2 regions of the Sporosarcina sp. P1 genome follow, and region 1 is predicted to be linked to the other one. Evidence: predicted binding sites of a transcription regulator. Region 1 holds the regulator's gene; the other holds the start of a gene.
The links. Region 1 encodes NrdR, which represses ribonucleotide reductase genes. Its sites were predicted from a motif close to AACACNATATATNGTGTT; they were not measured.
Positions count from the first base shown of each region.

Region 2: the regulator NrdR is predicted to act here: its motif matches at 11,561-11,578, upstream of CSV73_RS02605 (vitamin B12-dependent ribonucleotide reductase).

Region 1 covers NZ_PDYS01000003.1:23,438-38,644, reverse strand. Annotated here, with positions in the region: gene CSV73_RS05030 (sigma-w pathway protein ysdB) at 87-467, shown strand; gene CSV73_RS05025 (DUF1294 domain-containing protein) at 509-799, opposite strand; gene rplT (50S ribosomal protein L20) at 878-1,237, opposite strand; gene rpmI (50S ribosomal protein L35) at 1,280-1,480, opposite strand; gene infC (translation initiation factor IF-3) at 1,513-2,019, opposite strand; gene thrS (threonine--tRNA ligase) at 2,611-4,545, opposite strand; T-box leader at 4,592-4,823, opposite strand; gene dnaI (primosomal protein DnaI) at 4,926-5,867, opposite strand; gene CSV73_RS04995 (replication initiation and membrane attachment family protein) at 5,869-7,230, opposite strand; gene nrdR (transcriptional regulator NrdR) at 7,264-7,731, opposite strand; gene CSV73_RS04985 (glyceraldehyde-3-phosphate dehydrogenase) at 7,847-8,869, opposite strand; gene coaE (dephospho-CoA kinase) at 8,992-9,591, opposite strand; gene mutM (bifunctional DNA-formamidopyrimidine glycosylase/DNA-(apurinic or apyrimidinic site) lyase) at 9,604-10,476, opposite strand; gene polA (DNA polymerase I) at 10,486-13,110, opposite strand; gene hflC (protease modulator HflC) at 13,210-14,235, opposite strand; gene hflK (FtsH protease activity modulator HflK) at 14,232-15,207, opposite strand, start outside.
Region 2 covers NZ_PDYS01000001.1:502,208-517,414, forward strand. Annotated here, with positions in the region: gene hisD (histidinol dehydrogenase) at 1-786, shown strand, start outside; gene CSV73_RS02550 (GntP family permease) at 830-2,146, shown strand; gene CSV73_RS02555 (catalase) at 2,369-4,408, opposite strand; gene queF (preQ(1) synthase) at 4,678-5,166, opposite strand; gene CSV73_RS02565 (VUT family protein) at 5,181-5,732, opposite strand; gene queC (7-cyano-7-deazaguanine synthase QueC) at 5,732-6,397, opposite strand; gene CSV73_RS02575 (DUF1801 domain-containing protein) at 6,840-7,271, shown strand; gene CSV73_RS02580 (DUF7010 family protein) at 7,353-7,901, shown strand; gene CSV73_RS02585 (aspartyl-phosphate phosphatase Spo0E family protein) at 8,096-8,260, opposite strand; gene CSV73_RS02590 (AAA family ATPase) at 8,755-10,020, opposite strand; gene CSV73_RS02595 (rhodanese-like domain-containing protein) at 10,081-10,476, opposite strand; gene CSV73_RS02600 (lipoate--protein ligase family protein) at 10,606-11,439, shown strand; gene CSV73_RS02605 (vitamin B12-dependent ribonucleotide reductase) at 11,604-14,165, shown strand; gene CSV73_RS02610 (carbon starvation CstA family protein) at 14,393-15,207, shown strand, end outside.

The DNA of each region.
Region 1 (15,207 bases):
CCCTCCACCATTTCGCTATAAAGTGAAACCTTTTCCCCTACTCATCCGTATAGTACAGTACTATATCGTTTGCAGGAGCTGATTTCATGGTTTTATTGATCCGCGTCTTCATTATAGCATTGGTTATTTATTTATTTTATGCCGGCATTCGCTATTTGACAGATGCTAAGCGAAAGCTGGACGAAGCGTATGAAAAAGAACACTATTATTTTTATGATGACGTGAAAAATATCCGTAAAAATTTCTTTATTACGTATAAAGGTGCGATGTTTGAAGGTGAGAAATATCTAGGCACCACAACTGATTCCTTTGATGTAGTTTCCATTTTCATTTGGGTGAAAAATGAAGCGAATTTACAAGGAATGACGAAAGAAGATTTTCTTTTTCTCGAATCCGAAGTTCGGGCGAATTATCCTCATGCTGAAATCAACTGGAAGAACCCAATTGAACAATTAATGAAATCTTGATTAAACGGAAATAGCCGAAAAAGCTATTTCCGTTTTTTATATTAAAATGTAATAGCTGTTGGTACTTTCACACCATATACCGCTAGTAATAGCACGATGTCGATCATCATCAGAAGTAGAAATCCAATACGGAAATGGGTCTTTCTTGTTTTGTGATGAAAGAATTGCATACCAAAGTACGCGCCTACTCCACCACCAAGCAGTGCCAATAACCATAAATTTCTTTCAGGCACACGTTGCTGTTTCTTTTTAGCTTGTCGTTTATCGTATCCCATTGCCCCAAATGCCCAGAGTGATAGGATGACCATATAAATCAATAGAGTTTGTGCCATTTCAGCCATTCCTCCATACGAAAAAATCCACTTTCATTTCCATATAAGAATGAAAACGAAAGTGGATTTTGGTTCATCTTATTTTGCTACAGATTTTTTTGCTGTCTCTGCAAGTTGTGCAAATGCTGATGCATCTGTCACTGCAAGTTCTGCAAGCATCTTACGGTTAACATCGATGCCAGCTACTTTCAAGCCGTGCATTAATGTGCTGTATGAAATACCATTCACACGAGCAGCCGCGTTGATACGTGTAATCCATAGTCTACGGAAATCACGTTTTTTGTTACGACGATCACGGTAAGCATAGTTATAAGATTTCATTACCTGTTGGTTTGCTACCTTATAAAGTCTATGTTTTGAACCGAAATAACCTTTTGCTAATTTCAATACTTTTTTATGACGCTTGCGCGTTACTGTTCCACCTTTTACGCGTGGCATAGTGCATTACCTCCTGCTTATCCTATAAGTGTGTGTTCGATCTTACTTCATGTTTGTTAGCATTTCGCGAATACGCTTGTAATCGCCTGAAGAAACTAGTGAAGACTTACGTAAGTGACGCTTAGCCTTCGTAGATTTGTTAGCAAATAGGTGACTTGTGTAAGCACGGCCACGTTTTAATTTACCAGATCCAGTTCTTTTGAAACGTTTCGCGGAACCGCGGTGAGTTTTCATTTTTGGCATGTTCTGTTCCTCCTAAATTGTTCGTGTTACTGTTACTGTTTCTCGGCAAGTGGGGCAAGTATTAAGAACATGCTCCGACCTTCCATTTTGGGTTTAACTTCAACAGTTGCTACTTCTTTGCAAGCTTCTGCAAAGCGATCAAGTACTCGTTGGCCAATTTCTTTATGCGTAATCGCACGACCGCGGAAACGAATCGAAGCTTTCACCTTATCCCCATTTTCAAGGAACTTGATTCCGTTACGAAGTTTCGTTTGGAAATCATGCTCATCAATTGTAGGGCTAAGTCGAACTTCTTTTACGTTGATGATCTTTTGGTTCTTACGTACTTCACGCTCTTTCTTTTGCTGTTCGAACTTGAACTTTCCATGGTCCATAACACGAGCTACTGGGGGCTTCGCTTGTGGAGCAACAAGAACTAAGTCCAGGTTTGCTTGAGCAGCAATTTCTAAAGCTTCATTACGTGTTTTGATACCGAGTTGTTCGCCGTTGTGATCGATTAATCGCAACTCACGTGCTCTGATACCATCATTTACGTACATGTCTTTGCTAATAGTAATCCACCTCCGAATATTGTCTCGTGAATACACGTTTTGGTATATCGGAAATTCCGATTTAAAGTCCCATAGGTCTATCCATTTTACAAAATAAAAAAAGTAGACAAATATGATTTGTCTACCCGCGTAAGTATACTATGCTCGTACGCATAGTTATAAACTTATTGTGCTAACCTGGCAACAACTTCATTGCGTCGATCAGGTGAGAAGCGGGTAGCCTCTTCTTATACCACAAACTGTATTCAGTTAACCTTATTAATAATAACATCTTTAGTATCAAGTGTCAATAACTCTGCAAATCTCATTGTCGGATGCACAGGTTATGTTTGAATTAATTCAACTTTTAAAGTATAGCGTATTATAAATGGGATTGCAACTACTTTTTTTCAGCATTTTTGAAAAGCCGAATGAAAACAGCTTTAAATCCACTTTGACGCATGTTTTTGGCTTCTCCCATGAAACTAGCCAGGAAGATCTTCCTGGCTGTCTCTTTGCTACGCTGACTGTTTGTATGAAGCCTTTAGAAGTGGGAAGACTCGATTTAAAAAACGGATCTACGTTACTTACTTCTTTCTATTAGTCTTTCTTCACGTCTTTTTTAATTAACTCAAGGAACGCGTCGAATGACATGCTTTCGGAATTTTGTTCACCGTATTTACGAACATTGACTTCGCCGGCTTCCATTTCACGATCTCCTAGAACAAGCATATAAGGAACTTTTTGTACTTGTGCTTCACGGATCTTATAACCAATCTTCTCGTCTCGGCTGTCCACATCTACTCGGAACCCAGCCATTATCAGTTTCTCTTTTACGTCCTCTGCATAATCAAAGTGAACGTCAGGTGATACTGGGATAAGTTCTACCTGAATTGGTGCTAACCATGTTGGGAAAGCTCCTTTGTATTCTTCAATTAAGAAGGCAACAAATCGTTCCATTGTTGACACGACGCCTCTATGGATTACGACTGGACGATGTTGCTTGCCGTCTTCTCCGATATACGTAAGGTCGAAGCGCTCAGGTAATAAGAAGTCCAGTTGTGCAGTGGAAAGTGTCTCTTCCATTCCAATCGCTGTTTTTACTTGTACATCCAATTTCGGACCGTAGAATGCTGCCTCGCCTTCTTCTTCTGTATACGGAAGCCCCATCTCATCCATCGCTTCTTTTAACATAGCTTGTGCGCGTTCCCACATTTCATCGTCATCAAAGTATTTCGTTGTATCTTCAGGATCGCGATACGATAGACGGAATGAATAATCTTTAATATTGAAGTCTTTGTACACTTCGATGATCAACATGACGACACGTTTAAACTCTTCTTTAATCTGATCAGGTCGCACGAAGATATGCGCATCGTTCAATGTCATTCCGCGTACGCGCTGAAGACCGGAAAGCGCTCCGGACATTTCATAGCGGTGCATGGTGCCGAGTTCTGCCAAACGAAGAGGCAAGTTACGGTACGAATGAATCCCATTTTTGTAAATCATCATGTGATGAGGGCAGTTCATTGGACGTAAAACCAGATCTTCGTTGTCCATGCTCATTGTTGGGAACATGCCATCTTGATAGTGATCCCAGTGACCTGACGTTTTGTAGAGCTCTACACTTCCAAGTACCGGAGTATAGACGTGCTGATAGCCTAGTCTTTCTTCTTTATCCACAATATAACGCTCTACTACGCGTCGAATTGTAGCGCCTTTTGGCAACCAGAGCGGAAGACCTTGTCCGACTTTTTGTGAGTTCGTAAAGAGATTCAGTTCTTTACCGATTTTACGGTGATCTCGTTCTTTCGCTTCTTCGAGCATACGCAAGTGTTCTTTTAGCTCGTCTTTTTTGAAGAAAGCTGTTCCGTAAATACGTTGAAGCATTTTGTTATCAGAGTTCCCTCTCCAATAAGCGCCGGCAATGCTTAACAATTTAAATTCTTTTAGTTTACCTGTAGACGGGACATGGATACCACGGCATAAGTCGAAAAATTCACCTTGTTCATAGATCGACACTTGTTGATCTTCAGGAATCGCTTCAAGAAGTTCCAATTTGTATTCATCGTCAATTTCTTTAAAGCGCTTTTCGGCTTCTGCACGCGATACATCGTGACGAATGATCGGCAAGTTTTCGCCAATGATGCGTTTCATTTCTTTTTCTAATTCTGGTAGATCTTCTGCTGTGATGGGTGTAGGTGAATCGATATCATAATAGAACCCATTTTCGATAGTAGGACCTATTCCAAGTTTCGCATCCGGGAATTTGCGTTTGACGGCTTGTGCTAAAAGGTGAGCCGTACTATGGCGCAGAATTTCCAATGCTTCATCTGAAGTTGGAGTAATGATACTAATATCTCCATCTGCATGGATTGGTGATTTCAAATCGATCAGCTGATCTCCGATTTTCCCTGCCAATGCGCTTTTACGCAATCCAGGACTGATGGAGCCTGCAATTTCTTCTGTAGTAACACCGTCTTCAAATTCTTTTACTGCTCCATCTGGAAATGTTAAATGAATATTTTCTGGCATGTGTATGACTCCCTTTCTTTTTTTGAACGCAAAAAAGCCTCATCCCTAAAGGGACGAGGCTTGAGCTCGTGGTTCCACCCTTCTTCCTTCCATTCGCAAAAACGCGAAAAGACCGAAGCTTTCGATCGGCTAACGGGCCGTTACCGTCATCAGCTACTCAATTTCACTGATGCTGCTCGGAGGTGGTACATTTATCTTCTGCCTACAAGGGTTTCAGCCATGCCCCTGTTCTCTGGAAAGGTGAAAAAATAAATTATTGTCCTCTTCGATGCATTGTAATATGTTATGAATGTTGAACTGTGTAATAGTATAGAAAAGTCTGAGCGTAATTGCAAGTATAATTTAGTAATTCTTTCAACAAAACCATTTTCTAAGAAAGATTAATCTCGCCAGTTCTCCCCGCCCAGTTTGAATGGCTGGCTGACCATGCGGATTCTCTCCATAATTCGTGCAGCTTTAATCGGCTCTTTTTCCCCGCGCTGACTCGTTGTCAGATGATGTTCTAATTCCGTATAATCAAAATTAGATGTGAAGAATACAGGGAGCTTTTCCGCCATACGGTACTGCAAAATCGTGCCTAGCACTTCATCGCGTGTCCACGTTGACATGGTCTCTGCCCCTATATCATCCAGCATCAAGACAGGAGCCCTTTTTACAAACTCTATTTTTTCGTCCAATGTTTGGTTTTGGATAGATTGCTTCATTTCACGCAGAAACTCCGGCACATACACTACAACAGTCTGAATACGTCTAGTTGCCAGTTCATTCGCCAACGCACCTAAAATGAATGATTTTCCAATACCGAAGTTACCGAATAAATAGAAGCCTCTTTCAGGGACTTTACCGGTAGACTCAATTTGATTCAGGAAGTCTTTCGCAGCGCGCATTACAATCACGCGACTATCTTCAGAGAGGAAGTTCACGTCAGACAGGCGCGCTTCCATCACTTCTTTAGGCATGTACATACTGTTCACCATTTTCGAGATGTTTCTACGTTCATCTTCCAATTGCTTAGTTGGACAGACTACGTAATCAATATCAATAAGGCGCTGTGAGATGACTAATTTCGGCTCAAAGCCTTTCATGACATTAATACATCCATCGAGATTCGGACAGCGCTCACATGCGTGAGAAGCCGTTGTGAATTCATATAATTTACCTAGACTGCGGTTGACCACTTCTGTATTGACTTCATCGGAATGATCGCTAATAAATTTTTGTACAGCCGGGTCTTCCATCACTTCCGTTCGAAGCTCGTCGTATTTCTGGGCTAATGAAGGAGCATTCACTACGCGTTTCATCGCATCCCCAATTCGTTCCATGTTATTTCACCTCTGATTCTTGAATCCCCAATTCTTTCAATAACTTCTGGCGTTCTTCTTCCACATTGAAGTCATCAGGCTTTTCGGATTTCTTATTCTTTTTATCGCGCTTGGAAAACCATTCTGGAACTTTTTCTTCCCGGGTCGGCTTTCGACTTCTAGGCGTCGATTGCTTCCCTTCTTTAAGCCATTTCATGTATTGATCATGTTCTTCTCTTGATAATTTCAAGGCTGTTTTAGCATCATTTACTTGTTTATTCGCCCAATGGGAAGCAATGCGTTCCACAAAACTACTAGTGATTTTTCCATCATTACGTAGCATGACATATTGTAGCAAGACATTGACGACACCCACTGGGAATTTATGCAGATTGATTAATCGTTCAGCAAGCTGAATATCTACAAGGAATGGTTCTTTTTTACTTACTTTACGTAACATCTCTTTTGGTGGTGTATGTTCCAAATAAAATAGCAATTCTTCGTCACGACTCATATTTTCTTTAGGCTCTTCGTCGACTACCGGTTGTGTAAACACCGACTGTAATTTTGGTGGTTGCTTTGATGTATTCATCTTATAAAACTCCGCAGCCGCCTTACGAACTTTTTCTTCTGTCAGCTGATGGTTTTCGTCCATTGCAATCATCACGACTTTTTGCATATCAAGCGGACTGAGTGAATACAAGAAAGCTAGCATCGCGATCATTTCTTGAGAAATAGAACGCAGAGAAGCTTTAGGAATCATTTGATCGGATAGTCCGTTATAAAATAAATCAAAATTAAAATTCAATACGTAAAACGGTATGCCAGGAGGCTCACTTTTCCCTTGAAATTGCATACCTGCAGTCAATTCCATCGCCTGATCGCCTCTTGCTGGTTTATAAACATCTAAAAACGTCCGTGATATATCTTGATACTCATCTTTTGCAATAGGTTTCACTAAAAACCGGTCACGCAACTGCCGGTAGGGCTGCTCTCCGATTTTACTGAATAAAAATGTAGACAAAAGCGGATCGTTGAAGAAAGAAGATGCATCGAGCGGCGGTAATAGCTCGTATAGGAAAGACCGCTTATCTATTTCTTGTTTTTTCTTATACGTACGTAATAATCCAATAGCTTCCAATGAAATCCTCGCTTCAAAAATGGATTGAAGTGGGAAAGAAGACATATTCATCAAATAATAGTGGGTATGTTCTTGCGGTTCCTTGCTTTCCGCATCTGTCCAAAGAGTCATAAACAGACTGATCGCCTCGGGACCGATAAGTGGCTGATAAAATAGCGTTAGCATCTGCCGATCATACGCAGAAAAAGGATGTGCTAACTTTACTTCGAAGGAATCGACAGGCTGCAACTCGGTATAAAGCATTTAAACAATCGCCTCCCCTTCTAGATCAACAACTTACTCTTGTTCATCTTTCCTGTTTTGCAATTGTTGCAACTCGTCTATAAAGATGGTGATGTCTTTGTAGTGGCGGTAGACAGACGCAAATCGTACATATGCCACTTCATCTACATCCACTAATCGTTCCATCACCATTTCTCCTACTTGTTCGGAATCTATTTCGACATTCCCTGAGCTTCTTAGTTCTTTTTCGATAGAAGCCACGATATCTTTTAATTGTTCGATCGGTACCGCACGTTTTTCACAAGCACGAATTAATCCTCTCAGCAACTTTTCACTGCTGAATTCTTCTCGCGTCTTATCTTTCTTTACGACAACTAGCGGAGAATGCTCTACTTTTTCAAAAGTCGTGAAACGAAAACTACATTTTTCGCATTCACGTCTTCGTCGAATGGAGCGGTTTTCTTCCGCAGGCCGTGAATCTATTACACGTGTACCGTTGTAGTGACAAGCTGGACATAACATAGTTAGTTCCTCCGCATTTCATTAGTACTTTTCATTATAACAGAAACTATCCATACAACAACAAACGGACACAGAAAAGCACTTCATCCCATAAGATGAAGTGCCAATTCGTTCATTAAGAAGTTACTTTGTCCGTTAATGCAGAAGCGACTTTTTTCGCCAATTGCACAACACGTGCTGAATAACCCCATTCATTATCATACCAAGCAAGCACTTTGATTTTACGATCGCCCATGACGATAGTAGAAAGGCCGTCAAGTGTTGCGGATTCTGTTGTCGTATTGAAATCGATCGATACAAGAGGCTCTGTAGTAAAGCGAAGAATGCCTTTCATCGGGCCTTCTGCTGCTTTGCGGAACGCGTTGTTCACTTCTTCAACCGTTACATCTTTTTCTACGTCCACTACCAAGTCCACAAGGGACACATTCGGTGTCGGAATACGCAATGCCAAACCATGAATCTTTCCTTCAAGCTCAGGGAGTACAAGAGACAAAGCTTTTGCAGCACCTGTTGAAGTAGGAATGATGGACTCTCCGCAAGAACGCGCGCGACGCAAATCTTTATGGGGATTGTCCAGGTTCTTCTGATCATTCGTATATGCATGGACAGTTGTCATTAAGCCATTTACAATACCGAATTCATCATTCAATACTTTTGCAACTGGCGCTAAACAATTTGTCGTACAACTAGCATTAGAAATTACACTTTGTTTAGTAACGTCTAATTTGTCGTCATTCACTCCGATCACAACGGTTACGTCTTCATTTTTACCTGGTGCTGTTAAAATTACTTTCTTTGCACCGGATTCCAAATGAAGTGCTGCTTTGTCACGTGAGTTGAATACACCTGTTGATTCTATAACGATATCTACACCAAGTTCTTTCCAAGGTAATTTCGAAGGGTCACGCTCAGAAATTAACTGTACACGTTTGCCGTCGATAATGATCGCGTTTTCTTCCGCTACGATTTCACCATCGAAAACTCCGTGTGTTGAGTCATATTTCAAGAGATGTGCAATTGTTTCAGCTGGATATGTCGCATTGACAGCAACTAGATTCACATCATCTTCTTTAATAATCTGGCGGAATACCATCCGTCCAATACGGCCGAGTCCGTTAATTGCAATTTTTGTAGTCATTAAAGGGATCCTCCTGCATGTATGTTATACTTTATATCTTTAATCGTTCATTAGTATAACACATTTTATCATTATGCCAACACTATTACACAATAAATTTACAAATTAATTCCCTCTATCATTTATCTCGGCACAGCTTGCCAGTTTTCAAGGATTGCATCCAACTGCTTTTCGGTTTCTTCCAATGTATCGTTGTTATAAATCACCGCGTCAGCGCCTTGTTCTTTGATATTCATATCTAACTGGGACGCGATTCTGGCAGCCGCTTCTTGTTCTGTCCATTCATTGCGAGCCATCAGTCTCTGCTTTTGAATTTGCTTCGTGACCGACACGACGACAATCTTCTCCACATACTCCTGAAGTTTACTTTCAAAAAGTAATGGGATGTCCATAATGACGGTTTGATAGCCTTGTGTAACGTAGTCTTCTCTCTGACTGATCATTCGTCCTCTAATTGCAGGATGCATCAATTCATTTAACTGTCGCCGTTTCACTTCATCGCCAAAAATAATGGCGCCAAGCTGTTCGCGATTTAGTGTACCATCTTCACGTACTACTTCTTCACCGAATGTCTGTTGAATTTTATCAAGTAATGGGCTGCCTGGCTCAACAACTTCCCTCGCGATTACATCCGCATCGACAATAGGGTAACCTTTTTCACGCAACATGTTGGCTACCGTACTTTTCCCGCTTGCAATACTTCCCGTCAATCCGATAATCATGTGCACCACTCCTTATTTTTGGCATGCTGGACAATAGACAGATGTTCTGCCTGCAATCTGCTTACTTTTAGTCGGTGTATCGCATGCTACACATGTTTTTTTACCGTACATATGCAGTCGATCCTGCATCGTTCCCGCGTTGCCGTTCACTGAACGATAATCAGATATTGTACTGCCCCCTGCGTCGATACTTTCTTGCAAAACACGTACAATCTCTTCAAACAATAAAATTTTACGCTTCTTGCTAATTCGTTCTGCTGTACGACCCGGATGGATTTTCATATGAAACAGTGCTTCTGTAGCGTAAATATTGCCGCATCCTGAAATGACTTTTCCATCCATGATCACTTCTTTGATAGGTTTTCTTTTATACTTCGGAGTTTCTGCCATCGATAAAAAATGGTCTAGCGCTTCATCGGAAAAAGGTTCGGGTGCCATTTCTAATAAAGGGGGAAAATCTTCTTCCGCCTGAAGTAAACGCATTTCGCCGAATCTTCGTATATCCGAGTAGACGAGTAATCCGCCATCTTCCATTTCTAAAAAGACATGTGCATGTTTCCGAAACTTCTCTTCTGTAATTTCATCAGGAGAGTTTACGACAAACCATGCACCCGTCATGCCAAGATGGCTGACGAGTAAGTATGGTTCATTTCCTTTCAATAAATGAAAATAAATATATTTACTGCGACGTACAATTTTCTCGATTTGCATGTGCTCCATACCGTGAAGAAAGTCGTCCACAGATTTTCCTTTAATAATCGTTTCTTTTCCAGCAGTTTTAGAAATGACCACGGTATCCGATACAGAAAGTCGTTTAACCGTCCGCCCTTCCACGAGCGGTGCAAGATCGCGCACCACTCCTTCTACTTCCGGTAATTCTGGCATATATATCACTCACTTTGTTTCGTACCAAGACTTGCCATAATTCCAATCGACTTTCAACGGAACGTCGAGTTGAATCGTTTGTTCCATGACTTCCGGCACGATTTCTTTTAATTTCTCCAGCTCTTCCATTGGCGCTTCAAAGATCAATTCATCATGCACTTGTAGTAACATACGTGCTTGCATATTTTCTTTTTCAAGTCTGGTATCCATATCGATCATCGCTTGTTTAATGATGTCTGCCGCCGTTCCTTGAATCGGTGTATTCATCGCTGTACGCTCCGCGAAACCTCGCAAGTTGAAATTCGAACTCGTGATATCCGGCAAATAACGTCTACGTTTTAATAGTGTCGTGACATAGCCTTTTAACTTGGCATCCGTAATACTGTCATCCATATACTGTTTGACGCCTGGGAAGCTTGCTAAATACGTATCGATGAATGTCGCTGCTTCTTTCCGATTAATATTTAAACTCTGTGATAATCCATAATCACTGATGCCGTAGACGATACCAAAGTTGACAGCTTTTGCTGCGCGACGCATATTGCTATCGACGTCCTCTTCCTTGACACCAAACACGTCCATTGCCGTTTTCGTATGAATGTCCGCACCTTGGCGGAATGCTTCAATTAATTTTTCATCTTGCGAAATATGTGCAAGTACACGCAACTCAATCTGTGAATAGTCGGCCGCAAACATAATCCATTCTGTTTCAGATGGAACGAAAGCTGCGCGTATTTTGCGCCCTTCTTCCAACCGAATCGGGATATTTTGCAAGTTCGGATTGATCGAGCTCAATCTCCCTGTCTGTGTTAAAGCCTGCTGGAATCTTGTATGAATCTTTCCATCTTCATGAATTTCTTTTGTCAGCCCTTCAATATAGGTTGAGTTTAATTTACCGAGCTGTCTGTATAGTAAAATATGTTGAATGATTTCATGTTCGCTTTCGAGCTTCTCTAGCACATCCGCAGCTGTCGAGTAGCCCGTCTTCGTTTTCTTGATAGGCGTCAAACCGATTTTTTCAAATAAAATGACACCAAGCTGTTTAGGCGAATTAATATTGAATTTCTCGCCAGCCATTTCATAAATCGTCTTCTCAATTATCGCCAGACGTTCCGATAATTGCTCACCAATCGTTCTCAGCACACCTACGTCCGTTTTCACACCCGTTACTTCCATTTTCCCAAGTATCTTCGCTAACGGTAATTCCAGGTCATGGAATAAATCTTGCTGTTCATTGTCCGCTAATTGTTTTGTGACGACTGGATACAACTCCCACACCGCATGCGCTTTTCTCGCAGTATGGTTGGCAAGTTGTTCCAATTGCGGCACCGTTCGTTTAGCCCCTTTACCGTAGACCACTTCATCACTTTCCACACCATGATAGCCAAACGCCCGTGCAATTTCGGAGACTTCATTTGTCGAGAAGGAAGGATTGACGATGTACGCCGCCAGCATGAGATCGAATTCTGCACCATGTAGTTCCATTCCAAGTCGTGCAATCGCTGCATACGCTGATTTAGAATCCGAAACATATTTACATGTTGTTTGGTCTGCCATCCAGTTTCTAAAGAGATCAGATGAAGTCGCTAATTCAGTAGAAATGAAATACGTATCGGTGTCATTCGATAAACCAATACCTAAAATATCTTGAGATAAATAATTATCTCCATCGATCTCGACGTGCAAAGACATCGTGTCCGTCAGCATTTCTGAAGTAATTTCTTCCACGGTATGAACATTGATTTCTTCGAGTGGTTGAACTTCGACAAATACATCCATCTTTTCAAGCAATGATTTAAATTGTAATTCTTTATATAGTTGTATAACTTCTTCTTCATTTCGTCCGATAAAATCCATATCATCCAATGACACCGTAATCGGTGCGTGAACTTCAATCGTCGCGAGTTCTTTACTCATGAATGCTTGGTCTTTATTATTCACGAGGTTCTCTTTCATTTTCTTGGCGGTGATTTGCTCTATCGATTCATAGACATTTTCTACAGAGCCGTATTCCTTCAACAATTTGATGGCAGTTTTTTCGCCAATCCCAGGTACGCCTGGAATATTATCGGACGCATCGCCCATCAAACCTTTCATGTCGATGATCTGCAATGGTGCAAGTCCATATTTTTCCTCGATATGCGCGGGTGTGTATTTTTCAAGATCGGTGATGCCTTTTCTTGTAATACATACCGTCGTCTGATCATTCGCCAGTTGCGTTAAATCTTTATCTCCTGAAATGATAACGACTTCCGCTTCTGCATCACTGCACTCTCTGCTTAATGTTCCGATAATGTCATCCGCTTCATATAAATCAAGTTCATACTGCGTGATGCCGAAAGCTTCAATTAGTTTACGAATATACGGAAACTGTTCCGAAAGCTCGGGTGGTGTTTTTTGACGTCCACCTTTGTATTCTGTATACGTACTATGACGGAATGTGGTTTTACCTGCATCCCATGCTACGATTACGTGCGTTGGTTTTTCATTCGCTAAGATGGTCTCTAACATCATCGTAAAGCCGTATACCGCGTTGGTATGCACACCTTTTTCATTCGTTAATAAAGGTAAAGCAAAAAATGCACGATAGGCTAAGCTATTTCCATCCAATAAGACGACTTTCTTTTTCGTCAAAATCCATCCCACTCCTTCATGTTCGTCACTATAAAAAAAACGTCATTTTCATCTAGTTTACCACGTTTGGCAACTCGAAGGAAAATGACGCACTTATAATTACTCGATATTGCCGGTTAATAGCTTGGCATATGGAGAATCTGCTGGAAGGATGATCATCGTTTCATCATTCACGACTTTCGTATAGGACTGAAGTGTTCTATACAGTTTGTAGAATTCAGGATCTTTTGCATATGCATCGTTGTATATTTTTGCAGCTTCGGCTTCACCTTGCGCAGTGACGATCGCTGCTTCTTTTTTCGCTTTTGCTAACATTTCCTGAACTTCACGATCTGTTTCCGCTTCAATCTTCTGCTTCGCTGCATCACCCTCTGAAAGATACGATTGTGCAGTCGAATCACGCTCTGAAATCATTCGTGTGTAAATAGATTGTTCGTTTTCTTCAGGTAAATCAATACGTTTCATCCGGACATCTACCACTTTGATACCATAATTCCCATCGTCCAAAAACTTATTGACTTTGGCCGTCACATCATCATTCAAGCTTCCGCGAGAAGAATCTTCATCATTGACAACATTGACGTAATCGAGACGTCCCATTTCATTACGGACTACAGAATAAATGAATTCTTCCATTCTAGCTTCCGCATTGACAATATTACGCGCGTTGGAAATCATTTTGGCGGGATCTGTAATATGCCATATTGCATAGTTATCAATGATGATCCGTTTCTTGTCTTTTGTATTGATTTCCGCTTCTGACACGTTAGACGTCATTCGATTTTTCGGCAACGTACTGACACTTTGAATGAATGGTATTTTCATATTCATACCAGGCTTTTCGATAATTCGTGTAATCTCACCGAACTGACGGACGACTCGGTACTCATTTTCTTTGACGATAAATAAGTTGGATAACAGAATGACAAGAATCGCAAAAACTACTGTTAGCGAGATAATGAGTTTTGTGTACTTTTTCATATCTAACGCTTTTTTCGGTCGCATCTGCGTCACTTTAGGATCTGATTCCGGTGCCGATTTCTGTGCAGTTCTTTTTTGATCAGTTTCCCCCATCTTCTTGAGGGCCTCTTCTATCTTCTTGAAAGGGTTTTGTTCGTTACTCATGAAGCTTTCCCTCCTTTTTCAGCTGACTTATCCTTTTCTTCCGTTACTGGCGGCTGATCTTTTTGCAGCTGTTGGAGCGGTAAATACTTCATCGTTTCTCCGCTGTCGTTCATGATATAAAGATTCGCTTTAGGTAACACTTGCTCTAGTGTCTCAATGATCAAGCGCTCGCGAGTGATATCTTTACTTTTTGCATATTCATTATACAAATCACTGAATACTGCTACGTCACCACGCGCTTGTTCGATACGTGCCGTCTTTTTTCCTTGCGCTTGGGATTTGATTGCGTCACGTTCACCAATCGCTTCTTTCGTCCTTTGGTTTTCGTACTTTTTCGCTTCGTTAATTTTCGTGTTTTTCGTTTCACGCGCATCTGTTACAGCAGTAAATGCTGCACGGACTTCTGCGTTTGGTAATTCCACGTCTTGCAACTTCACACCTTGTACTGCTATACCAATATCATATTTTTCTACTAAACTAGTTAATAGTTCACGGGTCTTTGCTTCGATTTCCGCTTTTCCATCCGTTAGTGCCGCATCGATTGTGGAACTACCGATGACTGAACGAATAGAGGCAGATGCCGCATCCCTCAAGATTTCAATAGGGTCTTCTGCATTGAATAGATACTTCTTCGGATCCACAATCCGCCACTGCACTGTCAGATCGGTCAGAACGATGTATTCATCCCCTGTAATCATCTTCGTTTCCTTATCCACGATTTCACCTGACTTGTCTTGCTTGTAACCGAAATGAATACTGTATGTTTCCTTTGATACGATCTCTGTCTTCTGAATCGGCCAAGGTAATTTAAAATGTAGACCTGATTCCGTCACAGGTGCGCCAGCTTGACCGAATGAAATGACGACAGCTTGTTCAGATTCGTCTACTGTGTACCACGTAGTAAAGACGATCAATAAAAGTAATAAGCCGGTGATAAACAAACCTAGAGTCACCAGAATTCTTTTTGTGCTC
Region 2 (15,207 bases), on a different contig from region 1:
ATTGCGGCAATGTATTTAGCAGGTGCAGACGAAATTTATTTACTTGGTGGCATTCAAGCGATGGGGGCAATGGCTATCGGGACAGAAACAATTGAATCTGTCGATATGATTGTCGGACCGGGTAATGCATTTGTTGCTGAAGCGAAGCGACAATTATACGGTCGCGTAGGAATTGATTTGTTTGCAGGCCCAACAGAGACACTGGTTGTAGCAGACCATACAGCAGATGCAGAAATGATTGCAATTGATCTTCTTGGTCAAGGAGAGCATGGACCTACTTCTCCTGGAGCGTTGATTACGACTTCAGAAGAACTTGCACACGAAACAATTAAAGAAATTGAACGTCAGTTGGAAACACTTCCAACAGCAGACGTAGCAAGTGTGTCTTGGGAAGATTATGGTCAAATATTGGTTGTGGATTCTATTGAAGAGGCACGGATCGAAGCAGATCGCCTAGCATTCGAACATGTGGAGATTTTAACAGAGAATCCCGATTACTTCCTAGAGCACATGACGAACTACGGCTGCTTGTTCTTGGGACCGGAGACGAATGTAGCATACGGAGATAAAGTAATTGGAACAAACCATACTTTGCCGACTAAGGGAGCTGCTCGTTACACAGGCGGATTGTGGGTTGGAAAATTCATCAAAACGGTCACTTATCAGAAGGTAACTCCTGAAGCCTCTGCATATATCGGTGAGTACGCAGCACGCCTTTGTCTTCTAGAGAACTTTGAAGGACATGCTAGACAAGCGCAACTACGTGTAGATCGTTATAGCAAATAATAAAGTACGTAATAAAGGAACAAGGTAATTAGGAGGAATGAGTATGTTAGGAATGATCGGCCTTTTTGGGGGACTTGCGATCTTGATTTATTTAACAATGAGAGGTATGAACCTTCTCATTGCGGCACCCATTACCGCACTGTTGATCGCAATTATGAATGGCATCCCGCTTTTCCCACAGTTGGCAGAAGAAGGCGCGGTTAATTTCTTAACCAACTATATGGGTGGATTCACAGGATTTATTGCTTCCTGGTATTTAATGTTCTTAACTGGAGCTATATTCGGTAAAGTTATGGAAGATAGTGGTGGTGCCGATAGTATTTCAAAGTGGATTGTCAGTAAAATTGGTATGAAAAGAGCAGCCTTGGCGGTCGTTATCGCTTGTGCAGTGTTAACGTATGGCGGGGTAAGTTTGTTTGTTGTTGCGTTCTCGGTCTATCCGATGGCGTTAAGTCTGTTTAAACAAGCTGATTTGCCAAGAAGATTCATTCCAGCTGCACTAGCATTTGGTTCTACAACATTTACGATGACATCTGCAGGATCTCCTGAAATTCAAAACTGGATTCCAATTGAGTTCCTTGGCACGAGTCCATATGCGGGATGGGAAGTCAGTATTCTCGTAGCAGTCTTCATGTTCTTGTTCGGCTATTGGTGGCTGAAGCGAATGATTTCCAAAGCTGTATCCAAAGGGGAAAGGTTTGTTGCAAGAGATACGGATAAGGAAGTAGATATGCAAAGAGCTCTTCCGAATCCAATACTGAGTATGATTCCATTAGTAGTAGTTCTTGGAATCACGTTATTATTGCACAAATCTCTCGGAACCTCGGCACTAATTATCTCTTTAAGTGGCGGTATATTAGCAACATTTATTTTGAATAAAAAGTACTTCCAAAATTTTGGTCATGCAGTAGGAGAAGGTGCGATGGGTGCAGTTATTGCTATTGCTAATACAGCTGCAGTCGTTGGTTTTGGCGGGGTAGTCAAGGCGACACCGGCTTTTGATGCAGCAGTAAATGTCATGACAGATATTCCGGGAAGTCCCTTAATCGGTGGAGCGCTTGCGGTAGCAGTCATTGCTGGATTAACCGGATCATCGTCAGGTGGACAAGCAATTGCTTTGCCACTATTAGCACCACACTATTTAGATCTAGGCGTAGATCCCGAAGCATTGCATAGAACGGTATCCATCTCTTCAGGATCGTTGGATTCACTTCCTCAAGGGGGATATGTTGTAACAACAATTCGATCTATTGCTGGCGAAACACATAAAGACGCATATCCGGCATTTGGAGCTTTGTCTGTCGTTGTACCAATACTAGGCGCAGCCTTAGCAGTCATTCTGTTTTCGATCGGACTATAAAATAAAGACCTAACGAATCAAATATATAGTTCATCTAGACTCTTAATTTCCCAGGTAATGAAAAGCACGACATATGTAAGCGCAAAAGGCTTAAGGTTTCTATCTTTTCGTAAATGACAACGTAATCTTATTAATATGTTGTATTTTGAAAGAAATAATAAGGGATTAGAATATAAAGAAGCGTCACTCATCATTCAGAGTGACGCTTCTTTCCAGGAAGAATTAGTAAATATCTCGTTTCCAAAAACGTTGCTGGGTAATAGCGAGTATAAAATCATCGTTAAAAGTAGCGTTATTTTCCGCAAACACAATACCAGGTCCCTTTTTTGCGTCAGATGCTGTGAAAATAGCGTTTCCGCTTTTGGCAACGCTAATCGGTTTATAATGTCTGAATGCCTCATTGATGAAATAGACGCTATCCGAATTGAACTTTGCTTGATCCGCTGCGTTTCCGCCTACTACATAAAGAGAATCGAATAAAACGGGGGCTGTAGTCAAAAACGTTTCATTGACATGAATCTCCAGGCCGTTCTTTCCTCTCACCGTACCAAGTTTTTCACCAATTGTATATACCCAAACTCCATACTTTGCTAGATGTTCAATTGTCGATTTCACTTCCTCGTCAGAAAATCCGTCACCAATGAGAATACCGACCTTCAAACTGTATGGGTAGCGGGGAGTATTTTCCTGGCTCAGCGCAGGGGATGACGCTGTAACTTTGACTTGTTCACCAGTTGGTTTATTAACTCCTACATTGTTTGCGATTATGGTAGCCATTTTCTGATCAACGTTAGCGAACATATCCACTACTTGTTGTCTAATACTTATACTATTCACTTTTCCAATTTCAAAACTAAACGCGTTAATAATATGTTGTTTTTCGGGCGGTGACATACTATTCCAGAAAAGTCGGGCTTGAGAAAAGTGATCCTTGAATGATTCGCTCCGTGCTTGAATGATGCGCCCTTCCACTTTTTCAGCATAGTGAACAAATCCGCCTTCTTTTGCTGTGGAAGTGGCAGGCGTATTATCAGCCAAAGAATTTTTATGATAACTTACTTTGCCGACATCAATGCGCTGTCGGTTGAATCCATTTCTCTGATTGTTATGGAATGGACAGACTGCACGATTAATCGGTATTTCTGTAAAGTTTGGTCCACCGAGACGGTATAGTTGGGTATCGAGGTAGGATAAAAGTCTGCCCTGTAAAAGTGGATCATTAGTGAAATCTATTCCGGGCACTACGTTACCAGGATGGAAAGCGGCTTGTTCGGTTTCAGCAAAGACGTTTGTTACGTTTTGATTTAACGTCATTTTCCCAATGATTTTAACAGGCACGATCTCTTCGGGCCACAGTTTTGTTGCATCGAGAATATCAAAATCAAACATGAATTCATCTTCTTCTGCAATCAATTGAACGCCGAATTCATATTCAGCAAAATATCCTTTATCAATACATTCCCATAGATCTTTGCGCTGGAAATCTGCATTTTTTCCAGCGATTTTCTGCGCTTCATCCCATACTAATGAATGCACGCCGAGTATTGGTTTCCAATGAAATTTTACGAAACTAGCTTGACCTTCACTATTAATCAGCCGGAATGTATGGACACCAAAGCCTTCCATCATTCGCCAACTTCTAGGAATGGTCCGGTCTGACATTTGCCACATCACCATATGGGCGGATTCTTGATTGTTAGCTATGAAATCCCAAAACGTATCGTGAGCTGAAGCCGCTTGGGGCATATCTGTGTCCGGTTCAGGTTTTACTGCATGAACAAGATCGGGAAATTTCATGCTGTCTTGAACAAAAAACACAGGTAAATTATTTCCCACCAAGTCGTAATTTCCTTCTTCTGTATAAAACTTCACCGCAAAACCTCGGACATCCCTTGCTGTATCAACAGATCCTAAATTTCCTGCTACGTTAGAAAAGCGTGTGAAAACAGGTGTCTTCTGTCCTGCTTTCTGGAGAAAGGCAGCTGTTGTATAGTCTTTCATTGATTCATATAACTCAAACTCACCGTGTGCTGCATATCCTCTCGCATGAACAACCCGCTCAGGAATCCGTTCACGGTCAAAGTGCATGAGTTTTTCTTTTAAATGAATTCCTTCCATTAATGTAGGCCCACGTACTCCTGCTTTCAATGACTCTTCATCATTGGACACTTTCACTCCTTGATTGGTCGTAAGCTTTTTCCCTCTATTGTCAACTTTAAATTGTTCCAACTGCTGAACTTTTCGATTCTTTTCTCTATTCATATTTTCGTTTGCCGATTCATCTTTCAAGAAATTCCCTCCGTTTATTAGTATATGATGATGAAAACTTCACATCTCACTTATACTGTATGTATAAGTGATGATAAAAAGCCCGCTCATTTACATTAAGGAATAAAAAAGAATACATTTTAGTGGAAGGGCTCAGAAAGGATTTATAGTAGTATAGCTTTTTTGACATGTGATTCGGTTAGTATAGTAAAATGCCAGGCATGGAGACATTTTCAAATTGTCTCTGTGCCTGGCATAAAAAATTATCTATTATCTATCTTCTCGGGATATATATCATGTTGAAAAAGTCTTTCTTTAGCCATTTGTTCGAAATACGTTCCAGGTTTTCCGTAATTACAATACGGATCAATGGAGATTCCGCCACGCGGAGTGAACTTGGCCCACACTTCAATATATCGTGGTTCCATTAAATGAATTAAGTCTTTCATAATCAGATTTGCGCAATCTTCATGAAAACCTGGATGGTTTCTGAAACTGAACATGTATAGCTTTAATGATTTACTTTCTACCATTTTTACATCAGGAATATAGGATATATATATGGTAGCAAAGTCAGGTTGGCCAGTGATTGGACAAAGGCTAGTGAATTCAGGAATGTTAAATTTAACAAAGTAATCATTGCTTTGATGTTGATTCTCAAACGTTTCTAAAACGTCTGGATCATATTCATAGTTATATGTTGTCTCTTGATTTCCGAGTAATGTAAGGCTGTTTTTACTGTTTTCTGGCATTTTCCAAACTCCTTTTAATGTGCTTCTGAAATATTTGGTTCATATATATTTAACTTAATCACAACTTGTCTAATCCCGCCGGCAACGATCAACTGCATCAACACTTTCGCTATCCATTGTCCGAGTATTGCATATGGAACTAACTCCCATGGGACGAAGTTAAGCCCTAGTGGACCAATTCCAATAATTACAAATAAACTTGAGTCTAAAAAGCCAGCTACCACACCCGAGAACAGTACTCTTTTTACAAAAGGTAATTTAAAGCGGGTATAAATTTCAGTATCTGCTGTTTCTGAAACAATAAAACTAAGCGTACTTGCAAAGACGATCCATAATTGATCTCCTAATAAATGACTGGTAACAGCGGATAATAAGAGTGCGACTGCAATCAATATGTATGTTTGACGTCTTCCGAATCTGTTTTGGACCATATCTCTCATGACAAGTGTTAATCCAATGAACAAAGTACCGTAGGGGATAATTAATGGACCAAGTTCAAGTGGAGCAAATCGTGCTGTAATTACATTGGCAAGAATGATAGATAGTAAATAAATCGTAATTCGGATCATGAGACGTGCTGTCCTTGTAAGTATTTCGCTAACCCATCATTTCTCAACTGGCAAGCGGGGCATTCCTTGCAACCATCTGCAATAACCCCATTATAGCAAGTTAGCGTGTTCTCTCGAATATATTTCAGCCGTCCCATTTGATCGGCCATTGCCCAAACTTCTGCTTTGTCTTTCCACATTAAAGGAGTGATCAAATCAAATGGATAGTCCATTGCTAAATTCAAAGTCGTATTCAATGAACGAATAAACTCATCTCGGCAATCAGGGTATCCACTGAAATCTGTCTCACTTACACCGGTAATAATCGCTTTTGCCCCAACAGTTTTGGCATAGATTGCCGCAAATGAAAGAAATATGTGATTCCGTCCCTCTACAAATGTATTGGGTACACTTCCTTCTTCTACTTCGATTTGCATACCATCTCGGGTCAATGCGTTCGAAGTTAACTGATTGAGAACGTCCATTTGAATAATTTTTTGTTTAACACCTAAGTCTTTCGCGATTTTTGTAGCGCAATCAACTTCTGACTTATGTCTTTGCCCATACAAAAATGTGACGGTTTCTACTTCGTCGAATTCTTCCATTGCCCATAACAGGCAAGTGGTAGAATCTTGTCCGCCACTAAATACTATAACTGCTTTACTCACTCTACATTCCTCCATAGTTTTGTTTTTAGAGGGGATGGTTACGAACCCTCTGCAATAATCGAAGTGGCTTAGTTATATATTCCTAAGACAGCTATGATTATTAGTAGTTAAAATATACACTTTAATCGTCCTTTCCACAAGCGGATTGAGAATGCTACCTGTTACTGGTATCTTTAATAAAACATAATGAAAGATGAAACATTATTCATGTTAGATAATCTGTTTATAGACGCGACGATTAGGAAAGTGCTTGTAAAAAAGATTAATTTTTCTGGTATTTAAATAATACAAAGGCATATGTGTGATACTAACGTCAACGGGACGACAGTGCGATGACGTTTCCATAAAATCAATAGACGATACCAGTGCTGTAATCAGTCGTCCTTTCTGGCATTATGATCTAGAAATCAATATGAATTTCGCGCAAACCAAAAAATAGTAGAATGGAGATAATTCAATGTACGAATTAAAAACTAAAGAAACCGATAGTAGTGTTATTGAATTTATTGAGAACATTGATCAACTTAGAAAGCGTGAAGATGCTTTTAGTTTACTGGATATCTTCACCGAGACGACGGGGTATAAAGCGAAAATGTGGGGACCGAGTATTATAGGTTTTGGCAAATATCATTACAAATATAGTTCTGGTCATGAAGGGGACGCGCCAATCGTAGGTTTTTCCCCACGAAAAGCTAAAATCAGTTTATATGTAACGCTTGAAAATGAACAGCGAGAGAAACTGTTAAAAGATTTTGGGAAACACACAACAGGTAAATCTTGTATATATATCAACAAAATCGCGGATATTGAAATAGAGATACTAAAGAAATTAATAGAACAATCTGCGGACTTTATTAAAGAAATCTATCCAAATACAGAAAAACTATAGAGCGGAGTACGTGTACTAGATATACTTTGCCTAATTTAGCAATACTGTTTTACAAAAGAAGAGGAAAGGTGGAAGATTTCTTTGACGATATATGAGATGAAAAATGATTTATCGATTAAAGGGAGAAATGGGATCTCATTTATCCTATCTGCTAGTGTGATTTGGTTGATTATTACCATTATATTTATGCAGTCATTAGAAATAACGCAGAAAAATATCGGGATGCTTTTTTCGACAGGTTTAATGTTCCCTCTCTCAGTTGGTATTTCATATATACTAAAGGCCGATTGGAAATTTAAAAATAACGCCTTAGGTAGTCTAGGGTTATATTTGAATCTAGCACAGATTCTCTATTTTCCGATACTTTTTTGGAGTATGTTAAAAAGTCCGCAGGATGCAATTATGATATTTGCCATTATTACAGGGGCGCACTTTTTTACGTACGGATGGTTTTATAATGCAAAACCTTATTATATATCGGCTCCAATGATTGCGATCGGCATAATGTTTTTAGGCCTTTATACAACGGCAGACAATCTATGGATGATTCCTCTCTCAATGGTAGGTGTATTATTGCTATTAAGCTTTGCACTCCATATGGATTATAGAAAGGTAGTAAAGCGAATATAACTGGTATTTACTAAACTATTTTCCTTCACGCAATGGGCAGCCTAGCGATTTCCAAAAAATCAAGTGATCGTGAATGTCGGATTTTATAGAAGTGTTGAATGACAATGTTTCAGACAATACAAAAAGACAGTTCCAAAACGGGAACTGTCTTTTCTTTGGAACTATTATTGATACTATAGATGTAACTTCAATAGTTAAGAATAAATTCCTTGTACTCTGTTCAATAAGCTATCTAGTCGTTGGCTGCTTCTTACAACGCTCGGATGTGCGATTCCTAAGAATTCAGCTTTCTTATACATGATAATTCTTTTTACTTCAATTCTAAACAATAGTAAGTTTCTTTCAATAGTTTTAATCATTTTTTCCTCCGTAATATATATTACGCTTCACGTCATGTAGCGGTTAACTTGCTAGGTTGGAAGCAACTTTCTTATCATATATAAAGCGAATTGAAAAGTGTGTCGCTTTTTGACTGACTCCTATATTGTTTATAGATTATGGCATAAATGTGTATAATGATTGAAAATTCAATTACATTGGGTAGGATAAAATAATCCTTGAATCGACACGTGTGTTGTTTTATTTTTAAATCTTCGTGAATAAAAGAAACGTACTATTAGATATTTGTCATAATAAATAATTGCTTAATATACAAATTATGACAGTCCTTAAAGGCAATGAGCTTCTATTTGGCGCGAAGGTAGGGGCTTATAACAAAATAATAGTAGCCCTGACGAAAGCTAGAAGTAGCTGGATAAAAATCAATAACTAGAATGAGTGACTTTGCGTAAACCTATTCACAATCAAGCAAAAAAGGTTGCCTTGAAAGATTCAAGGCAACCTCTTTTGCGTCTTAATAACCAATTGTTGAATCGGTTTCCCAGTCATGTCGAGTAGTTTGTCTATGTTGCTTCTGCAACTGACGGATTCGTTCTTCATATTGAATATTCGCCTCATAATGGTAGGTGAGCGCAATTGACATATATAATTCATTCAACTGTGATACAGAAAGGCCTTTTGTCTGCTTGGCTATTTCCTCCACTTGTTCTAGAGAAAGTATCTTTTTGCGATCCAGTTTTTCCATGTATAACCTACGGACTTCCAGTGTCGGAGACTTGATTTCATATGTGCTGTCAAAGCGGCCTGCACGGTTGATGAGGGCAGGGTCGATGCGTTCAGGGTAATTAGTCGTCCCGATGATGAATAAACCATCACGGACATGTACGCCATCTAGGATGTTTAGAAATGTGCTTCTCATATGTTCCGGCATGGAATCGATGTCTTCGATTACAAGGATAGCGGGTGCGAGCCGTTCGACTATATTGAACACTTCTTGTACGGAATGACTCCCTGTGAATTCCGTGATTTGCCAATAGACAACAGGTGCGTCAGTTGTTCCGGTAATGGAACGTACGAGTGTCGTTTTACCGTTACCGGGAGATCCATACAGCAAGATTCCTCTTTTATATGGTAGTCCGTATTCTTTAAAGAAAGCCCCGCCATCTCGGAAGAATTCATCGATAGAACGAAATAGATCATTCTTCAAACTTTCATCCAGCAGAACGTCACTGCGCTCAATTTGTGCGCCGGCGCCATACGTCTTTTTTTCCATGCCTTCTTCGGTATCCACTAAGTACGTAATATTCGTTTTCATCGCGTCTCGTTGAAGTTGATTGAGCACTTCGATGAAATCTTTGACGTGACTGGCCGATGGCGCGAATACAGTATGTTCTGACCAAGTAGAGCCGGTTGCGACATAATAGCTAATGTTGGCGATGGCAATTTGATGTTCAGGAAAGAATAGCAACTGATTGTCGATTGTTTCAGCACCTTGTAAGGAAAAAGCATCAGTTGATACGTCTTGTTGAATTTTTTGTGTCGGCAATGTGGCGTAAATATGACTAAGTGATTCGTAAGGCAATTGTTTACGATGAATCAACTCAGGAAGCATGGTTTCTGTATAAGAGGAAAACTCATCCACTTGGATAATTTTCCAATCAGCCGGTGAACGTTGTTGAAGTGCGTCTAGAATCGCTTCAATGACGACGCCATAATATTGATAATGTGTCAGCTTCTCGTATTGTGCGGACTGTAGTGGAATTAAAAAAGATGATTTCATTAATTTAACACTCTCCCTATAAATAAGTAGATCCTCCTTAAAAAGGAGGATCCGCAATGATTATTTTGTTTTGATTTTACCTGACCACTTTTTAAATCCACCGCGTAGCTGGTAGATTTCTGTACAACCTTTTTTCTTCAAGAATAACGCAGCACGGCCTGTACGGCTTGTGTTTTGGTCATAAAGATAAACGGGTTTGTCGGGGCGGATTTCCTTATAGCGCTGTGAGAACTGTGTAAATGGAATATTACGCGCACCTAAAATATGTCCAGCATCGAAATCTTTTGGTTCGCGCACGTCGATCAATTGTGCTTTGCGATATCCTTTAATAAACTCTTCTTGCGTTAATGTAGTCAATGCTTTTCCGACACGTATGTATGTGATGACGAAATACAAAATGACCGCGAGCACAGCTGCTCCTAAAATATAATAACTCAAAAAAACTTCCCCCTTCATCAATATCTCTATTATAAAGATTATCTGGCATCAGTTCAATCCTAATGATAAAATGAAATGCGTTATTGTTTTTTTCATTGATGACTTCCTATACTATAGGTGGAGTATTAACACGAAGGAGAATAGATTATGACAAAAGCCGTATGGCATTATGTAGACTCTGGGAAATGTAGTCCTTCCTTCAATATGGCGCTCGATGAAGCGCTTCTTGACTTACATAGCCGAGGAGAAATCGGGCCAGTTCTACGTTTTTATGAGTGGGAACCCGCTACATTATCTATCGGGTACTTCCAACGTATTGAAAAAGATATCGATATGGAAAAAGTAAAAGAACTAGGGCTCGGATTTGTCCGAAGACCAACAGGTGGCCGCGGTGTCTTGCATGAACATGAGCTTACATACAGTGTCATTGTGAGCGAGCAGTATCCCGATATGCCGGAAACAGTAACCGAAGCATACCGTGTGATTTCTGGTGGATTGCTGCAAGGCTTCCGTAATCTCGGACTTCAGGCAGAGTTCTCGATTCCAGATCAAGACGTTACGGAGCAATTGCGTAGCCCAAAGAGCGGTGTTTGTTTTGATGCACCGAGCTGGTATGAACTCGTTGTCGAAGGTAAAAAGGTTGCGGGTAGTGCACAAACGCGTCAAAAAGGCGTGATTTTGCAACATGGAGCAATTTTGATGAGCTTAGATGTCGATAAATTGACGTCTATTTTCACGTATTCATCACCCGCATTGAAAGAACGTGTACGTAAAACATTACCAGACCGTGCAATTGCGATTGACCGATTGACGGACCGAGAGATTTCAGTGGAGGAATGCAAACAAGCCTTTTCTAAAGGGTTTGAAACGTCGCTCGATATTTCATTGGAACCTCTAGAATTAACGCATGAACAGCTCGCTTTAGTCCGCCAAATCGAGAAAGATAAATATGCGAATGATGACTGGAATTTTAAAAAATAAAATTGGTACTTTGGTTTTATTTTTTTTGTCGAAATGTCGTGATATCAATGATTTTATGTTTTTGAAGAATAAATGTCGATTGATATACTATTCAATATGTAGTAGATTATTTAATAAGACAAACACTATATATAGTGTTTGTAGCGTTATGAGGAGGATGTTATATGGTTACGATGTCGAAGCAAGGCGAACCGATGCTCGATAAACAACAATTGAATGAGGATATTGCGAAGTTCCCTCAAGTTCACCCGGTTACGGAGGATATGAAGCTAACACATAGTGGAGTATCGCGTCTAGTAATGATCGATCGATATTCATTTAAAGATATGGAAAAGAAGACACTGAAAGAAGGCGATTTTGTCGTTCTAACAGTGAGAGAAGATCCAAAGTTCCCCGCTCGTGGGTTAGGGTATATTACGAAACTTGATCAAGCGAACGGGAAAGCGGAGATCTGGATCGAACCAGAATATCGTTCATCAATCGACGATATGGATGAGCAGCAAAAAGGTGTTATTACACGTCCCCTTGAAGTGCTTGAGAAGCCACTAGAAGTGTTCTACGAGCAGATCGCAAAACGTAATGCGACCGGACTTGCTTCTGTTGAAAAGACGGAAGATAGAAGAACGCAGTCGTATAACATGTTTTATGATCAGTTGAAGGCATTGAACTTCATTCCGGCTGGTCGCGTGCTGTATGGCGCAGGATCAGACACGGATGTCACGTTCTTTAACTGTTATGTAATGCCGTTTGTGCCCGATTCCCGTGAAGGGATATCCGATCACCGTAAGCAAGTGATGGAGATCATGAGTCGTGGTGGCGGTGTAGGAACGAACGGTTCGACATTGCGTCCACGCAACACATTGGCGCGTGGTGTCAACGGTAAGTCATCCGGATCGGTTTCTTGGTTGGATGATATTGCAAAATTGACTCATTTGGTCGAGCAGGGCGGATCAAGACGTGGGGCACAGATGATTATGTTATCAAACTGGCACCCGGACATTTATGAATTCATCATCTCCAAAATGCAGAATCCGCGAATTTTGCGCTATTTGATAGAAAACACAGAAGATGAAATGATCAAGAAGCTGGCCGATGAGAAATTGAATTTCAAACCGTTGACAGCACAAGAAGAAGCGATGTATCAAGGCATCACAAACTATAAACAAATTCCAGGTCAAGGTGGTTTTAACGCAGCGATTATCCGTGACGCTGAGCTGAAGCTGCAGGATGGCGGAACGTACACCGTTCATAATCCAGAATTCCTGACAGGAGCGAATATTTCCGTAACCTTAACGGATGACTTCATGAAAGCGGTGGAAGAAGACGCGAATTACGATTTGCGTTTCCCGGCAGTCGAAAATTATTCCCCTGAACAGATGAAGTATTATAATGAACAGTGGCATGAAGTTGGCGATGTACGCGAATGGGAACGTCTAGGTCACGAAGTTCGTGTGTATCGTACGATTAAAGCCCGCGCTCTATGGGATTTAATTAATATTTGTGCAACGTATTCAGCGGAACCAGGCATTTTCTTCATTGATAATGCAAATGACGACACGAATGCAAAAGCGTACGGACAGCAAGTTGTAGCAACAAATCCGTGTGGTGAACAACCACTTGCACCATATTCTGTCTGTAATTTGGCTGCTGTCAATCTTGCTGAGATGGCAGACAAAAATACGAAGACGGTTAACTTTGAAAAGTTGAGAGAGACGGTACGGACTGGTGTACGTATGCAAGATAACGTCATCGACGCTACACCGTACTTCCTTGAAGATAATAAAGTACAAGCCCTTGGAGAACGCCGTGTAGGTCTGGGTGTGATGGGGCTTGCTGATCTTCACATCTACTGTGAAAAAGAATACGGCTCGCCTGAAGGAAATCAATTAGTGGATGAAGTATTTGAAGCAATTGCGACAACTGCTTACCGCGAATCGATTGAATTGGCGAAAGAAAAAGGAAGTTTCCCATTCCTTATTGGTCAAACGGATGAAGAAACGAAAGCATTACGTCAGGCTTTCATTAATTCTGGCTTTATGAAGCGCATGCCGGAAGATATCCGCGAATCGATTTTGGAACATGGAATCAGAAACTCTCACTTATTGACTGTTGCGCCAACTGGATCCACTGGAACCATGGTAGGGGTTTCAACTGGATTAGAGCCTTATTTCTCATTCACATATTACCGTAGCGGACGCTTAGGTAAATTCATCGAAGTAAAAGCGGCGATTGTAGAAGAGTATTTGCAGGCTAATCCTGATGCTGATCCAAATCAATTGCCTGATTGGTTTATTTCTTCAATGGAATTAGCACCGGAAGCGCATGCGGACGTGCAATGTATCATTCAGCGCTGGATCGACAGTTCGATCTCTAAAACAGTTAACGCACCACGCGGCTATACAGTGGAACAAGTTGAAAGTGTGTATGAGAGATTGTATAAAGGCGGGGCGAAAGGCGGTACAGTATACGTCGACGGTAGCCGCGATGCACAAGTACTGACTCTGAAAGCGGAAGATAATATTCCGGATACAGAAGAAGTAGTTGAAGTGACAGATCAGCCGAAAGTTGTGCTCGTAAATACGATCCAAGCATTGCGTTCGACAAACGTCACGATCGGTTCAGAAGTGGGCGACACATGTCCAGTTTGCCGACAAGGTACAGTAGAAGAAATAGGTGGATGTAACACGTGTACCAATTGCCAAGCGCAATTGAAGTGCGGATTATAATTTAATACTAACGAAACCCCGAATGCTTATGCATTTGGGGTTTCGTGCTTTCATAGGTAAAATTTCACAATCTTCTTTTAGAAGTAAATGTAGTAGGAAAAAAAGTTAAATTATTCTAAAAGTCTATGTTGATATAATTTTCAAACTATTATATACTAGAAAAAATTGTTTGATTCATTATTAATCAATCAGACAAATATATTAAAAGACGGGAAAGTAGGGGTTGCATGCTGACATTTTTATCATCCATCGTCTTGCTAGTTATAGGTTATCTAACGTATTCAAAAGTGGTCGAAAAGGTATTTGTGATTGACGATGCAAGGAAAACGCCCGCCTATACACAGGCTGATGGGATGGATTACGTGCCGATGAGCTGGTGGAAAGGCTGGCTCATCCAATTACTGAACATCGCAGGTTTAGGTCCGATATTCGGGGCGATTGCAGGTGCGTTATATGGACCTGTTGCATTCATTTGGATTGTGTTCGGTAGTATTTTTGCAGGAGCTGTCCATGATTATTTTTCTGGAATGTTGTCACTGAAACACGGTGGTGCTCAATTCCCTAAAATTGTGGGAGAGTATTTAGGTGATATCGCCAGACGTTTCATCAATGTGATTTCAATTGTTTTAATGGTTCTTGTAGCGGCTGCCTTCACTGCGGGGCCGGCGCAACTTATTTCATCCATTACACCGCTCTCATTTATCGTGTCATTAATTATTATATTTGGTTACTTCGTGTTGGCAGCTATTTTGCCAATCAATAAAATTATAGGTCGTTTATACCCGGTGTTTGGAGTAGTGTTGATCGTTATGGCAGTTGGGATTGGTGGGGCTTTATTATTTGGACCTGAGAAAATCCCGAATTTAACTTTACAGAACTTACATCCTGGAGAGTTGCCAATTTGGCCGTTGTTAATGGTGACGATTTCTTGTGGAGCTATTTCTGGATTCCATTGTACACAAAGTCCAATTGTTTCTAGAACGATGAAAAAAGAGTCGGAGGGCCGGAAAGTATTTTATGGCGCAATGATTGCGGAAGGTAT